Regions from separate parts of the Kinneretia aquatilis genome, predicted to be linked through region 1. Evidence: predicted binding sites of a transcription regulator. Region 1 holds the regulator's gene; the other holds the start of a gene.
The links. Region 1 encodes FliA, which starts transcription of late flagellar genes. Its sites were predicted from a motif close to CTAAAGTTTNNNNNNNNNNNGCCGNTA; they were not measured.

Region 1 (7,128 bases):
GAAGCGCAGGCGGTGCTGCAGCGCCTGCAGCGCGCCTTGTCGGCCAGCCTCTTCATGCACGAAGGCAAGGATGTGTTCGTCACCTTCTCGGCCGGCGTGACCCTGTACCGGCCGGGCGAAACCCTGGAAGCGGCGCTGGACCGCGCCGATGTGGCGCTGTACGAGGCCAAGCACACCGGCAAGAACCGCGCCTGCGTGGCTCCCTGAGCGTCGCCATCAAAATCCTTCTGGCGTCGTTGGCCCGGCTTGCCGTACTGAGCGTACTGTCTGCTCCGGTCCGCCTGGCCAGAACCGCTTCGCTGGCTTTTGCTGGCAACTCTGATGCTCAGAGCGCGCCAAGGCTTCAAAAGCCGAAGGCCAGACGCAAACCGCCCCAATGCCGCCCCTGCACGGTGATGGGCGCTGAGGCCTCCTTCAGCAGCACAAAGCGGCCGCCGCCCATATCACGCCGGTAGGTCTGCAGCAGAAACGGCCGCTGGTTGCGCGCCGAAGCCAGGCCGGTGCGGTCATTGAAGATGCGGCGATAGCGGCTGTTGGCGCTGTTCCACACCACATCACCCGGGCGTTGAGGCTGGCAGTACTTCTTGTTGTGGGTGGGCACATAACCGTTGCGATCCACGGCAATGCAGAACACGATCTTGTCGTCGAGCTGCAGCACGGGCTCCTGCACGGCCGGGAACAGGCGGTCCGTGAGCTCGACAAAGTCGGTCAGATGCTGAGCCGGATCGCTGCCTGCCAGAGGCCGATAGCGTTCATCAAAGAGCTGAGCCATGCTGATCTGACGGCGGGCCACGGCCTCCTCCAGCAGGGCGCTGATGCGGGCCGCGGCCTGCTGGGCGGCGGCGATGAAGCGGGCATCCTCGACCTCGACGCCGGAGCCGGCAATCTGCTCGATCAGCTCTTCCGAGAGCTTCAAGAATCGATCGCTGCAGGCGGTGGCCACCTGCAGGCTGCCGCGCGCCTGCTGGATGTCGGCCGCCAACTCGTCCGCGCGGGCGCCGAGCGAGGCACTGATTTGCTCGCTCTGGCGGGCGGCATCGGCGATGTGCAGCACATCCTGCTCCACCGCGGCAAAGGCCTGGTGGATGGCGCTTTGCTGGGCCAGGCCGCCGCTGGCGCTGCGCAGCTCGATGCTGAAGCGTTCGATGCGGGCGTCGAGGGCCGACAGCGTGCTCATGATGGCCTTGGACGAACCGTCGACCTTGCCGGCCAGGTCCTTGACCGCATCGGCCACCACGCCAAAGCCCAGGCCGGCTTCGCCAGCGCGCTTGGCTTCGACCGAGGCATTGAACGCAACGAGACGGGTCTGCAGGGCGATCTTGCTGATGTCCGAGGCCGCGTCAGCGACCTCGTGCAGGGTCTGGACGATGCCGCCCACCTCATCGCCCACGCCGGACAAGGCCTGGCGGGCGCGCTGCACGGCCTGACGGCTTTGTTCGCTGGCCCGGCTGATGCCTTGCTGGGCCTGGCGCACCTGGCCCAGCTCGCCCGACAGAGCGGCCATGGCCTGGGCCTGGGCATCGACAACTTTCTGTGTGTCATCCAGTACCCCGCGCACCTCGGCGGCATCGCGGCCGACATGGGAGACCGAACGGGACAGGCTACCCAGCAGCTGGGTCAGCGCCTGGGTGCTGGGCGCCGCGGCGCCCGCAGCTGATTCGTGGTGCGCGATGGGCACGCTCGATCGGGTGGCGGATTGGCGCTTGGAGCCAAAGAACATGGCGTCTCCTCCCTAGAGTCGCGGCCGGCTCCGAGACCGAGCCTGACCACCCGGAAGGGTAGCAGCAAGAGCTGGGCGCCGCTTGGATCTGAAATTACGGCAGCGGGGCTTACCAGTCGCGCAGCTTGACACGCAGGCGGGCGATGGCCTGGCTGTGCAGCTGGCAGACGCGCGATTCGGTGACCTTGAGCACGACCGCAATTTCCTTGAGGTTCATGTCGTGCTCGTAGTACATGCTCATCATGTACTGCTCGCGCTCGGGCAGGTTCTTGATGGCGGCGACCAGGGCCTCGCGCATGCGATGGTCCTGCAGCTTCAACATGGGGTTGTTGCTGTGGTCGGCCACATGGCGGTCGAGGAAGTCCTCGTCGCCTTCGTCGCCCGACATGTCTTCCAGATAGACCAGTTGGGTGCCACGCACCTTGCCGAGCAGGTCCTGGTACTCGGCCAGGGGGATCTTCATCTCGGCGGCGATCTCGCTTTCGACCGGGGCACGGCCCAGCTCTTGCTCGAGCTTGCGCACGGCGCCTTCGATCTCGCGCTGCTGGCGGCGGGTGCCACGGCTCATCCAGTCGCCGCCGCGCAGCTCGTCAAGCATGGCGCCGCGGATGCGCTGGGTGGCAAAGGTCTCGAACTGCACGCCCTGGCCGACATCGAAGCGCGAGAGCGCGTCGGTCAGGCCGATCAGGCCGACCTGGATCAGGTCGTCGATCTCGATATTGGCGGGCAGCTTGGCGATCATCTGGTGCGCCAGACGTCGCACCAGCGGGCTGTATTGCTTGATCAGCGAGGAGTTATCGAGGCGGCCTTTGGCGGTGTACATCATCAGCTCCTGCGTCAATCAAAGAGTGGCTGCCATGGCCGGGCGCCCTGCACCCATCATGCGCACGGGCGGGCGCAGCGGGCTGGCGTTGACCGAGGCTTCCAGCGCGGCTCCCGGCGGGGCGGCCAGCAGCAGCTCACGGGCCAGATGGCGGATCTCCGGGGAGACCGGTGCCGTCGGCGGTGTCTTGGGGTCCAGGCAGGCCCAGTCGCGCAGCACGGCACCGAGGAAACCATCGGCGCAGGAGCTGATCTGCTGGGCAATGCGATCCGAGAGGCGCAGCTGCGGCGAGCTGGCCAGCAGCAGGCTGTAGACCATCAGGCCGGCGCGGCTGGCCAGCCATTTCATGCCGGCGTAGGCATGGGTGACGCTCATGCTGTCGGTGTCGGCCAGCAGCACCGGGCGCACCTCGCGCAGGGCGACCACACGGGCCAGTTCGGCCGCGCTGGCGTGCAGCAGCACGACATCGGCGAAGGGGGCGGCATCGGTCACGGCTTCCAGGAACTGGGCGGCCGAGCCGTTGGCGTTGATGTAGCGCATGGGCAGGCCACGCGCGGCCAGATAGGACACATCCTTGGACAGGCTTTCTACGCAGGAGGCCAGGTCCACACTCGCCAGCTCCGAAGGCTTGGGCGAGCTCTCACCGGCATCGACCACCAGGGTGTGCAGGCCCAGCTCGGCGAAGGCCGCGCACAGGCCTTCCAGCAGCACGCCGCCGCCCACCACATGGGGGTTGCTGACGACCGGGATGAAGCGCACCCGCGAGCTGGCGAACAGGCGGCGCAGGCCATGGGCCTGGTCCTGCGGGGCGTGGGATGAAGCAGAGGTGTGAGCGTCGCGCATGATGAGTGGGGTCTCGTGTGGCTTCAGCATCCGGGCTTAAAACATGCCCATGGCGGCCGGGTGTTGGGAGCCAAGCGCGGGCCCCCCGGCAAAAATCAGGTTCACATCGGCGCTGTCCATGCGCCAGGCGCCGGCGGCGGTGCTGCGCAGGGCGCGCTGCACCAGGGCCTGGCTTGACAGGCGGTGCCAGTCTTCCGGCACGCGCTGGCCGTTGGTCACGCCCAGCACGGTCAGCTTGTGGCGGATCAGGGTGTCCAGGGCCGGGGCCAGCTTGACGGCCTCGTCGATCTTGGACAGCACCAGGCCGTGGCAGTCCTTGGCGCCCCAGGCGTTGACCACGTCTTCGATGGTCTCGCCCTGCTGGGCGGCGTTGACCACCAGGATCTTGCGCACGCTGGGATGGGCCAGCATCTCGAGCAGCTCGTGGGTACGGCTGTCGCGCTGGGCCATGCCGGCCGTGTCGATCAGGACCATCTTCTTGGCCGAGAGCAGCTCCAGCAGGTCTTCCAGCGAAGCGCGGTCGTGGGCGGTGTGCACCGGCACGCCGAGGATGCGGCCGTAGGCGCGCAGCTGCTCGTGAGCGCCGACCCGGTAGGCGTCCAGCGTGATCAGGCCCAGGTGGGCGGCGCCGAAGCGGGTGGCAAAGGCGGCGGCGATCTTGGCCGTGGTCGTGGTCTTGCCCACGCCGGTGGAGCCGATCAGGGCGAACACGCCGCCCTGCTCTTCCAGCGCCGGGCTGTTTTCATCGGTGTGCAGATTGCGGGACAGCACATTGGCGGCCCACTGGGTTTCATCAGCCGGCTCACCCTTGGCGGCCTGCGCGCCCTTGAACTCATTGGGGCAGCCTTCAACCAGCTTGCGCACCAAGGCGGGCGAGAAGCCCAGCTCCAGCAGCTTTTGGGTCAGGCGGGCCTGGATGGGCTGGCGCTGCAGCTTTTCCATGAAAGCCAGGGCGCCGAAGCGCTCTTCGATCAGGCCCTTGACCTGACGCAGCTCGTTCATCATGTCCTGCTGGTCGCGACGGCCGCGGCCGGGCAGATCGGGCAACTCGGCTGTCAGGCTGGTGGCCGGCATGCGTATCTCGTCGCGCAGCACCGGCGGCGAGGGCGGCACCGGCACGGCGCGGCGAGCCGGCTGCGCCGCTTGAGCAGGCGCGGGCTGCGACTCCGGGCGGCGCGGCTGCATGGCTTGCAAGGCGGCCTGAGCGCGCTGCTGGCGCACGGCATTGAGGGAGCTGACGCCGGGATGGTCAGCCGCGACCGCCGGCGCTTCGGCCTGCTGGGCGTAGATGGGATCGGGCGCACCTTCCAGCTCGGCCTGGCGGCGCTTGAGGACGCGCTCGCGCACATAGTCCTGGAAGGACAAGGTGCTCATGGCCAGGGTCTGGACATCGTCAGCCACCTCGCCGCCGTAGCCGCTGGCGGGGTCGTTGTAGCCAAAGCTGGGTTCGCTGCGCTGGCCGGTGCGGGCGGCAAAGCTCTTGGCCGAAGGGTTGACCACGGGCGCGCCGGCGGCCGGGCGACCCGGCTGGGCCTGCAGGCGGCCGGGCGAGGCCACGCGCGGCGCGGTGGCGGCCACGCGCTCGATCTGCGACATGCCTTCCGGCGCCATGGCCAGCACTTCCACACCTTCCGGGCAGGGCTTGTTGGACAGGACGACGGCATCATCACCAAAGGCCTTGCGGACCAGGGCCATGGCTTCGCGTGATGTGCGGGCGGTGAAGCGTTTCACATTCATGCTGTGCCTCCGATGATGGAACCGATACGGATGGAGTGGGTTTCAGGAATTTCGCTGTGGCCCAGCACCTTGAGGCGCGGTGCGGCACGGCGCAGCAGGCGGGCCATGGGGGCGCGGATCAGATCGGGCACCAGCAGGCAGGCGGGCACGCCGCGGTCTTCCTGGGCTTGTGAGGTTTCGGCGGCGCTGCGGGCCAGGGTGTCGGCGACACCAGGGTCCAGGGCGGCGCCGTTGGGGGAATTCAGGGCTTGCGTGACCAGGCGCTCCAGCTCGGGCTCGAGGGCGATCACATCCAGCTCCTTCACCGGGCCGTAGATCTGTTGAACGATGGCCGGGGCGATGTGGGTGCGGATGCGGCGGGCCAGCTCGGCCGGATCGCTGATCTGGGCGGCGTTCTCGGCGATGGACTCGACGATGGAGCGCATATCGCGGATGTGCACGCCCTCTTCCAGCAGGAGCTGGAGGACACGTTGCAGATTGGCGATGCCTAGCATTTTGGGAATCACATCTTCGATCAGTTGCGGCGCCTGCTTGGTCAGGTGTTCAACCAGGGCCTGGGTCTCGACTCGGCCCAGCAGCTTGGCCGCGTGAACCTGCATCAAGTGTGAAAGATGGGTGGCCACCACGGTCGAGCAATCAACCACGGTAAATCCGGCCATTTGCGCCATATCTTTCTGGCGGTCGTCGATCCAGACGGCGGGCAGGCCGAAGGCCGGATCGGTGGTCTGGGTGCCGATCAGTTTCTGGGTGGCCTGGCCCGGGTTGATGGCCAGCCACATGCCCGGGAAGGCCTCGGCCTCGCCCACCACGGCGCCGCGCAGGCTCAGGCGGTACTGGCTGGGGCGCAGCTCCAGGTTGTCGCGGATGTGCACGGCCGGCGGCAGGAAGCCCACCTCCTGCGCAAACTTGCGCCGCACGCCCTTGATGCGGCTGAGCAGATCGCCCTCACGGCTCTTGTCGACCAGGCTGATCAGGCGGTAGCCCACCTCCAGGCCCAGGGTGTCGACCGGGATGAGGTCGTCCCAGGTCGCTTCGCCATTGGGCTCGGCGGCCGCGGCAGCGTTGTCCTTGGGCTTGATCTCGGCGGCTTTCTGCGCCGCCTGGTCGCGGGTACGCAGCCACCAGGCCAGGTAGCCCAGGGTGCTGGCGATCAGCAGGAAGACCACATGGGGCATGCCCGGGATCAGGCCCAGCATGCCGATCACACCGGCGGTGATGGCCAGGGACTTGGCCGAACCGAACACCTGGCGGCCGATCTGGCTGCCGATGTCTTTCTCGGTGCCGACGCGCGACACCACCATGGCCGCGGCCACCGAGATCAGCAGGGCCGGCACCTGGGCCACCAGCGCGTCACCGACGGCCAGCAGGATGTAGGAATCCGCCGCCTGGCTGGCCGACAGGCCATGTTGGGCGACGCCGATGATGAAGCCACCGACGATGTTGATGGCCAGGATCAGCATGCCGGCGACCGCGTCGCCGCGGACGAACTTGCTGGCACCGTCCATGGAGCCAAAGAAATCGGCCTCGTCGCCGAGCTCGGCGCGGCGGCGCTTGGCCTCGGCCTCGTTGATCAGGCCGGCATTCAGGTCGGCGTCCACCGCCATCTGCTTGCCGGGCATGGCATCCAAGGAGAAGCGCGCGCCGACTTCAGCGATCCGCTCGGCACCCTTGGTGACCACGATGAAGTTGATCACCACCAGGATGGCAAAGACGATCAGGCCGACCGCGAAGTTGCCGCCGATCAGGAAATGGCCGAAGGCCTCGATCACCTTGCCGGCCGCGCCGGTGCCGGTGTGGCCTTCCATCAGCACCACGCGGGTGGAGGCCACGTTCAGCGACAGGCGCAGCAAGGTGGTCAGCAGCAGCACGGTCGGGAAGGCCGCAAAGTCCAGCGGCTTGACCATATTGGCCGCCACCATCATCACCATCACCGCCATGGCGATGTTGAAGGTGAACATCAGATCCAGGGCGAACGGCGGCAGCGGCAGCACCATCATGCCCAGCA
Region 2 (7,128 bases), on a different contig from region 1:
GTAGCCCCAGAGGTACTGGCTGGGCGCTTGGAGAATCAGCTCTTCCATGGATCGATTGATATGAAGGGCGGCCGATTCTGGCGTCAATTCACGGCCGATCTCGGGGCCGGGTCGCACATGCACCACGAAACCCTGGCCTTTCTCTAGACGCTCGCCCCAAATCAGCAGGGCACGCGCGCCGGTCTGCTGCAGCAGGCGGCTGGCCAGGGTCATGGTGTAGGCCGGATGGCCGAAGAACGGCGCCCAGACGCCCAGGCCCTCGGGCGGCACCTGGTCGGGCAGCAGGCCGATGGTGTGGCCCTGGCGCAGAGCGCGGATCATTTGCCGCACGCCGGCCAGGTTGGCCGGCGCCGTCTCCAGGCCCGGGCGGCCACGCGAGCCGTCCACCACCTCACGCAGCCAGGCCTGGCGGGCCGGGCGGAACAGCACGGTGATGGGGGCATTGGCACTTTCGGCAAATCGCTCGGCATAGGCCTGGGCGCAGATTTCGAAGCAGGCCAGGTGCGGCGTCATCAGCACCAGGCCGCGCCGGTCCTGCAAGGCCTGCTCGATCAGCTCGGCGCCGTCCCAGCGGACGCGCTCGCCGAGCGGCGTGCCCGGCGGGCGCAGCCAGAGCCAGGGCAGCTCGGCAATCATGCGCCCCGCCGCCGCCACGCCATCGCTCACGGCCGACCAGGCCAGGCCGGCCTGAGCCACATTGGCGCGGTAACGGCGCCGGTAGGTCGGCGAGGCCCAGAAGGTCAGCCAGCCCGCCATCGCGCCGACGGCATGGAGCAGACGCAAGGGACATTTAGAAAGAAGGCGAAGGAGCAGGAACATATTTCTATAATCAGCGCATCGCCGAGTTACTGAACAACTTGCGGGGCGATGCGGGCTTTATTCATGTGATTGAAGTCCCGCCGGGCAGCGATGCTCAACAAATGCTGCTAAAGCGTTCGCCGCGTCTCCAAACCAGACAGTCCGGCAACGCCGTCGAACTATCAAAGGAGTGTAAAAGTGGCGAACGATTTTCTCTTTACTTCGGAATCGGTTTCTGAAGGTCACCCGGACAAGGTGGCTGACCAGATCTCTGACGCGATTCTCGACGCAATCTTCACCCAAGACCCCTTGTCGCGAGTGGCAGCCGAAACCCTGACCAACACGGGTCTGGTGGTGCTGGCCGGTGAAATCACCACCAACGCCCATGTGGATTACATCCAGGTGGCGCGCGACACCATCAAGCGCATTGGCTACGACAACACCGAGTACGGCATCGACTACAAGGGTTGCGCCGTGCTGGTGGCCTACGACAAGCAGTCGAACGACATCGCCCAGGGCGTGGACCGCGCCAGCGACGACCACCTGAACATCGGCGCCGGCGACCAAGGCTTGATGTTCGGCTACGCCTGCGACGAGACGCCCGAGCTGATGCCGGCACCGATCTACTACGCCCACCGTCTGGTCGAGCGCCAGGCGCAGATGCGCAAGGACGGCCGCCTGCCCTTCCTGCGCCCGGACGCCAAGAGCCAGGTGACCATGCGCTATGTGGACGGCAAGCCGCACAGCATCGACACCGTGGTGCTGTCCAGCCAGCACGCGCCCGAGATGAGCGACGGCGCCAAGATGAAGCCCGAGTTCATCGAGGCGGTGATCGAGGAGATCATCAAGCCGGTGCTGCCCAAGGAATGGCTGAAGGACACGAAGTACCTGATCAACCCGACCGGCCGTTTCGTCATCGGCGGCCCGCAAGGTGATTGCGGCCTGACCGGCCGCAAGATCATCGTCGACACCTACGGCGGCGCCTGCCCGCACGGCGGCGGCGCGTTCTCGGGCAAGGACCCGAGCAAGGTCGACCGCTCGGCCGCCTATGCCGCCCGTTATGTGGCCAAGAACATCGTCGCCGCCGGCCTGGCGCGCCAGTGCCAGATCCAGGTCGCCTACGCCATCGGCGTGGCCCGCCCGATGAATGTGACGGTCTACACCGAAGGCACTGGCGTGATCAGCGACGACAAGATCGCCGCCCTGGTCAATGAGCACTTCGACCTGCGCCCCAAGGGCATCATCCAGATGCTGGACCTGCTGCGCCCGATCTACGCCAAGACAGCCGCCTACGGCCACTTCGGCCGCGAAGAGCCCGAGTTCACGTGGGAACGGACCGATAAGGCTGCAGCACTGCGTGCTGCAGCTGGGCTGTAAGCCCACCTCGCGCCAGCGAGGCATCGGTTCGTGGGCGATGCTCATGTTGCACAGCAACGTGAGCAGAGACCAACGGACTGACAAAGCGGCTGCGCTGCGTGCAGCGGCTGGCCTTTAAGGGCCAGAGGACGCCGAAGGCGAACCCGCCGCTTTGGGGCTTTGCTCATATCGCGCAGCGATGTGAGCGAAGACCACAAGGCTGCAGCACTGCGTGCCGCGGGTGGGCTGTAAACGCCAGCGAACACCGAACCAACAAAAAGGCCGCTCCGGCATCCCCGGAGCGGCCTTCTTTCTTGGCCTGCGCGCTTCAGCTCAAGCCGCAGAACTTCTTGAACGGCGCCAGCACCGCATCGCCGCGGAAGGGCTTGACGATCCAGCCGGTCACGCCGACATCCTTGCCGCGCGAGCGCATGGCGGGGTTGTCTTCGGTGGTGAGCATGATGATGCGCACATCCTTGTTGCCCAGCTCCTTGCGGATCTTCTCGGCCATGGTCAGGCCGTCCATATTGGGCATGTTGACATCGCTGACGATGAGCTTGATGCCGGGGTCGCTGCGCAGCTGCAGCAGGCCATCGCGCCCATCGGTGGCCACGGCGACCTGAAAGCCGTTCTGGCTCAGGTAACCGGCCACGATTTCGCGCATGGTGTTGGAGTCGTCAACCACCAGAACATTCGCCATCTTGTTTCCTCCTCGCGCCAACCTCGAGGGTCACGCTGGGCTTGATTGATTGATTGAGTATGTAAAATATTGGGCTAGAGCTTTGGCCGCGCTCAACGCTCAAAAGAGTTCCAGCTCGCCTGTGGGGCCGACCTCGGGCGCCTCGGCGTCGAACTCGGCAAACTCATCGGGCGACCAGTGCAGATTGAAGATGAAGCGCTGCACGATCATCAGCGGCGGCAGGCCCGGCCGGAAGGGATCGGAGAGCTGGTAGCGGATGCACAGCTGCGGGTCCTGCGAGCCAAAGGAGATGTATTTGTGCTCGTGGTTGATGACGATGGGCACCTGGGTCTGCTGGTTGGCAAAGGCCTTGGGCGGGATGTAGCGGTTCTTGAACGCACCCCAGATCAGGTTGGTGGTCTCGCCCAGCATGTGGTTGAGCTCGCGAAAGTTCAGGTCGCCTCCGATGCCGGCGTAGCTGAAGCCCTGGATCAGGCCCTGGCGCAGCGCGCTTTCCTCGGTCTGCAGCATCATGTAGCCGCGGCACCAGGTGCTCTCGATGGCGATCAGGGTGGAGACCTCGCCGTGGATGATGCGGTCGTGCACCACATAGGGCGACTCGGACACCACCAGGGCATTGGGGAACATGGCGGCCAGGGCCGAGCGGGTCAGCTCGACGATGCCGTAGACCAGGCGCGTCGGGTAGCGCAGGCTGAAGATGGAGTACTCGACTGCGGCCTTGAGGTGATCCAGATCGCCGGTGTTCCAGCGGTGGCGCACCACTTTTTCTTCCTCGGGCGTGAGCGGCCGGTCGGTGGTGCGGCGCAAAAAGATGGGCAACTCGGGCCGCAGCTTGTGGATGGCGCGCGCCAGGTGCAGACCGTCCTCGCCCTCGCAAGGCAGGTCTTCTGCCAGCAGCACCCCGCCGAGGTCCTTGTTCTGGGCCAGGGTGGCCAAGGCATCGGCTGACGAGCGGGGAAAGGCCATCAGGCCCACGGACTGGCAAAACTCGGTCAGCACCTGGTACTGCGCGGCGTCATGCTCCAGCAGCAGTACCTTGGCTTCAAGTTGGGTGGTTTCGGTCATGATGCGTCCACGGAAAAGCCATCCTGGCCTGCACGCAGGCCGACACCGCCCAGTGGCCCGGGCGTTCTCGGTTTTCGGCAGCCGGCGGCAAAGGTTGAGGGCAATTGCAGGCCGGGGATCGCACAGCAGCCCAGGTTTCACCTGACGCCCCCGCCTCGGGCGGCGGCCACAATGCCGGCATGCCTGCTGTACCCTCGTCCCGTTCGACCCCATTCACCCCGCCGGCGCAGCTCAGCGCCACACAGCTGGCCCTGCTGGCCGGGCTCAATCTCGCCGTGCTGGCCTGGAGCCGCCTGGGTGCCTTCGATGCCGCCACCTGGTGGATGGAGGTGGCGCCGGTGCTGCTGGTCTGGCCGCTGCTGCTGGCCACGCAGCGGCGCTTCCCGCTCACGCCCTTGCTGCTGGGCCTGATCTTTGTCCACGCCCTGATCCTGATCGCTGGCGGCCACTACAGCTACGCCCGCGTGCCCCTGGGTGACTGGCTGCGCGAGATGCTGGCCCTGGGCCGCAATCCCTACGACGGCCTCGGCCATCTGGCGCAAGGCTTCATCCCCGCCATCGCAGCACGCGAGCTGCTGCTGCGCAAGACCGGGCTGCAGCGCGGCGGCTGGCTGTTCACCGTGGTGACGGCCTGCTGCCTGGCCATCAGCGCCATCTACGAACTGATCGAATGGGGCGCCGCGGTGGCCCTGGGTCAGGGCGCCGATGAATTCCTGGGCGCCCAGGGCGACCCCTGGGACACGCAGAAAGACATGGCCCTGGCCTGGCTGGGCGCCATGCTGGCCCAGCTGCTGCTGGCGCGCGCCCATGACCGCGCGCTAGAGCGCCTCGCGCAGAACTGACACCAAAGCCCATGCCCGCCGCCGCCCTCACCCTGACCCTGCCCGATCTGCGCCGCTACGCCGTGGCGCGCAGCCTGTTCAAGCCCACCAGCCTGCCCCAGGCCATCCAGCGCCTGGGCTTTGTCCAGGCCGACCCGATCCGCGCTCCGGCGCGCGCGCAAGACCTGACCCTGAGGCACCGCGTCAAGGACTACCGCGCTGGCGATCTGGAGCGCCGCTACACCCGGCTGGCGGTGGAAGAGGATTGCCTGGTCAACTACGGCTTCCTGCCGCGCGAGCACCTCAAGCTCATGCATCCGCGCAGCGCCAAGCGCGCCTGGGACGCCAAGACGCGCGCTCAGGCCGAGGCCATCCAGGCCTTTGTGCAAGCGCAGGGCCCCTGCCACCCGCGCGAGATCCAGCAGCATTTCAATCTGGGCTCCACCCGCAATGCCTGGGGCGGCAGCAGCAATGCCACCACCCATTTGCTGGACGGCATGCATTACCGAGGCCTGCTGCGCGTGCAGCAGCGTGAGCAAGGCCAGCGCATCTACAGCGCCGTGGCCCACACGCCCGATCCGCGCACACCGCACGAGAAAGCCCAGGCCTTGCTGGATCTGGTGCTGGCCAAGTACGCGCCCCTGCCTTCGCGCAGCCTCGGCCATTTGTGCAGCCTGCTAGGCTATGGCGCGCCGCATCTGCGCGGCGAACTGCGCCAGGTGCTGGCCCAGGTACGCAAGACTTGGCCCCAGGCCCAGGTCGAGGGCCAGACCTGGTTCTGGCCCGAGGGCGAGAACCCCGGCTCCAAGCGCTGGAAGCTGGACGAGGCCGTGCGCCTGCTGGCCCCCTTCGACCCCGTGGTCTGGGACCGCCTGCGCTTTGAACAATTCTGGGGCTGGGCCTACCGTTTCGAGGCCTACACGCCCGCGCCCAAGCGCAAGCTGGGCTACTACGCCCTGCCCCTGCTCTGGCGCGGCGAGGTGATCGGCTGGGGCAATGTCAGCAGCGCCGAGGGGCGCTTGCAGGCACAGCTGGGCTATGTGGCCGGCAGGGCGCCCCGCGAGCCCGGCTTCAGCGCCGCGCTGGACGAAGAACTGGCCGCCATGGCCCGCTTCCTGGGTGTGGATGCCCCCTGAGTCCTGAGCTCGGGCCGGGATTGGCGGGAAAACCTGGCCTGTTCCAAGCGCGAAAGTGGCGCTTGCGACTAGAATTCGTCCGTTCCGAGGAGCGTTGCAACCTGCCGGTCTGGCTTCAGACCCCCAGGCCAGGCTCGGAAAAATTTGCACAGCGGCCTCGTCATCCCCTCGGCCCTGTTCATTGGCAACCGCGCTCACCCGCTGACGTCCTTGCGTGGGTGAACGGTTGCATGCATCAAACCAGGGTTCGGAGCACCGAACCGGTTTTTTTCGTCCTCCCCCTCCTCCAGGCAATGAATGCAGCGGCTTCATATTTCGCATGAAGGAGCTGATCCATGACCGCCCAAACCACCACCTCGCTGGCCGCTGACCAGTACCACATTGCCGATCTGTCCCTGGCCGCCTGGGGTCGCAAGGAACTGACGATTGCCGAGAGCGAAATGCCGGCGCTGATGGCCATTCGCAAGGAATACGCCGCCACCCAGCCGCTCAAGGGCGCCCGCATCACCGGCTCGCTGCACATGACCATCCAGACCGGCGTGCTGGTCGAAACCCTGCAAGCGCTGGGCGCCGAAGTGCGCTGGGCCTCGTGCAATATCTTCTCGACCCAGGACCATGCTGCCGCCGCCCTGGTGGCCCGTGGCACGCCGGTGTTCGCCTACAAGGGCGAGACCCTGGAAGACTACTGGGACTACACGCACCGCATTTTTGAGTTCGCCGGCAAGGGCGAGCCAGGCGAAGGCCCGAACATGATCCTGGACGACGGCGGCGATGCCACGCTGCTGATGCACCTGGGTCAGAAGGCCGAGAAGGACCTGTCGGTGCTGGACAAGCCGGGCAGCGAAGAAGAGCGCATCCTGTTCGCCGCCATCAAGGCCAAGATCGCTCAAGACCCGACTTGGTACACCCGCAAGAGCGCCGAGATCATCGGCGTGACCGAAGAGACCACCACCGGCGTGCTGCGCCTGAACGAAATGGCCGCCAAGGGCAGCCTGCTGTTCCGCGCCATCAACGTCAATGACTCGGTGACCAAGAGCAAGTTCGACAACCTCTACGGCTGCCGCGAATCGCTGGTGGACGCCATCAAGCGCGCCACCGACGTGATGGTGGCCGGCAAGATCGCCGTGGTGGCAGGCTACGGTGACGTGGGCAAGGGCTCGGCCCAGGCCCTGCGCGCCCTGTCGGCGCAAGTCTGGGTGACCGAGATCGACCCGATCTGCGCCCTGCAAGCCGCCATGGAAGGCTACCGCGT

Region 2: C1O66_RS12880 (chemotaxis protein CheX) is a predicted target of FliA. The motif match lies at 3,992-4,018, and genes of this name have one in related genera.

What each region holds. Positions count from the first base shown of each region.
Region 1 covers NZ_POSP01000004.1:69,906-77,033, reverse strand. Annotated here, with positions in the region: gene C1O66_RS20030 (diguanylate cyclase domain-containing protein) at 1-207, shown strand, start outside; gene C1O66_RS20025 (methyl-accepting chemotaxis protein) at 344-1,720, opposite strand; gene C1O66_RS20020 (RNA polymerase sigma factor FliA) at 1,830-2,543, opposite strand; gene C1O66_RS20015 (MinD/ParA family ATP-binding protein) at 2,562-3,386, opposite strand; gene flhF (flagellar biosynthesis protein FlhF) at 3,423-5,123, opposite strand; gene flhA (flagellar biosynthesis protein FlhA) at 5,120-7,128, opposite strand, start outside.
Region 2 covers NZ_POSP01000003.1:2,245,761-2,252,888, forward strand. Annotated here, with positions in the region: gene C1O66_RS12865 (lysophospholipid acyltransferase family protein) at 1-819, opposite strand, end outside; gene metK (methionine adenosyltransferase) at 997-2,175, shown strand; gene C1O66_RS12875 (response regulator) at 2,483-2,854, opposite strand; gene C1O66_RS12880 (chemotaxis protein CheX) at 2,954-3,919, opposite strand; gene C1O66_RS12885 (DUF2238 domain-containing protein) at 4,099-4,761, shown strand; gene C1O66_RS12890 (DNA glycosylase AlkZ-like family protein) at 4,773-5,876, shown strand; S-adenosyl-L-homocysteine riboswitch at 5,957-6,079, shown strand; gene ahcY (adenosylhomocysteinase) at 6,212-7,128, shown strand, end outside.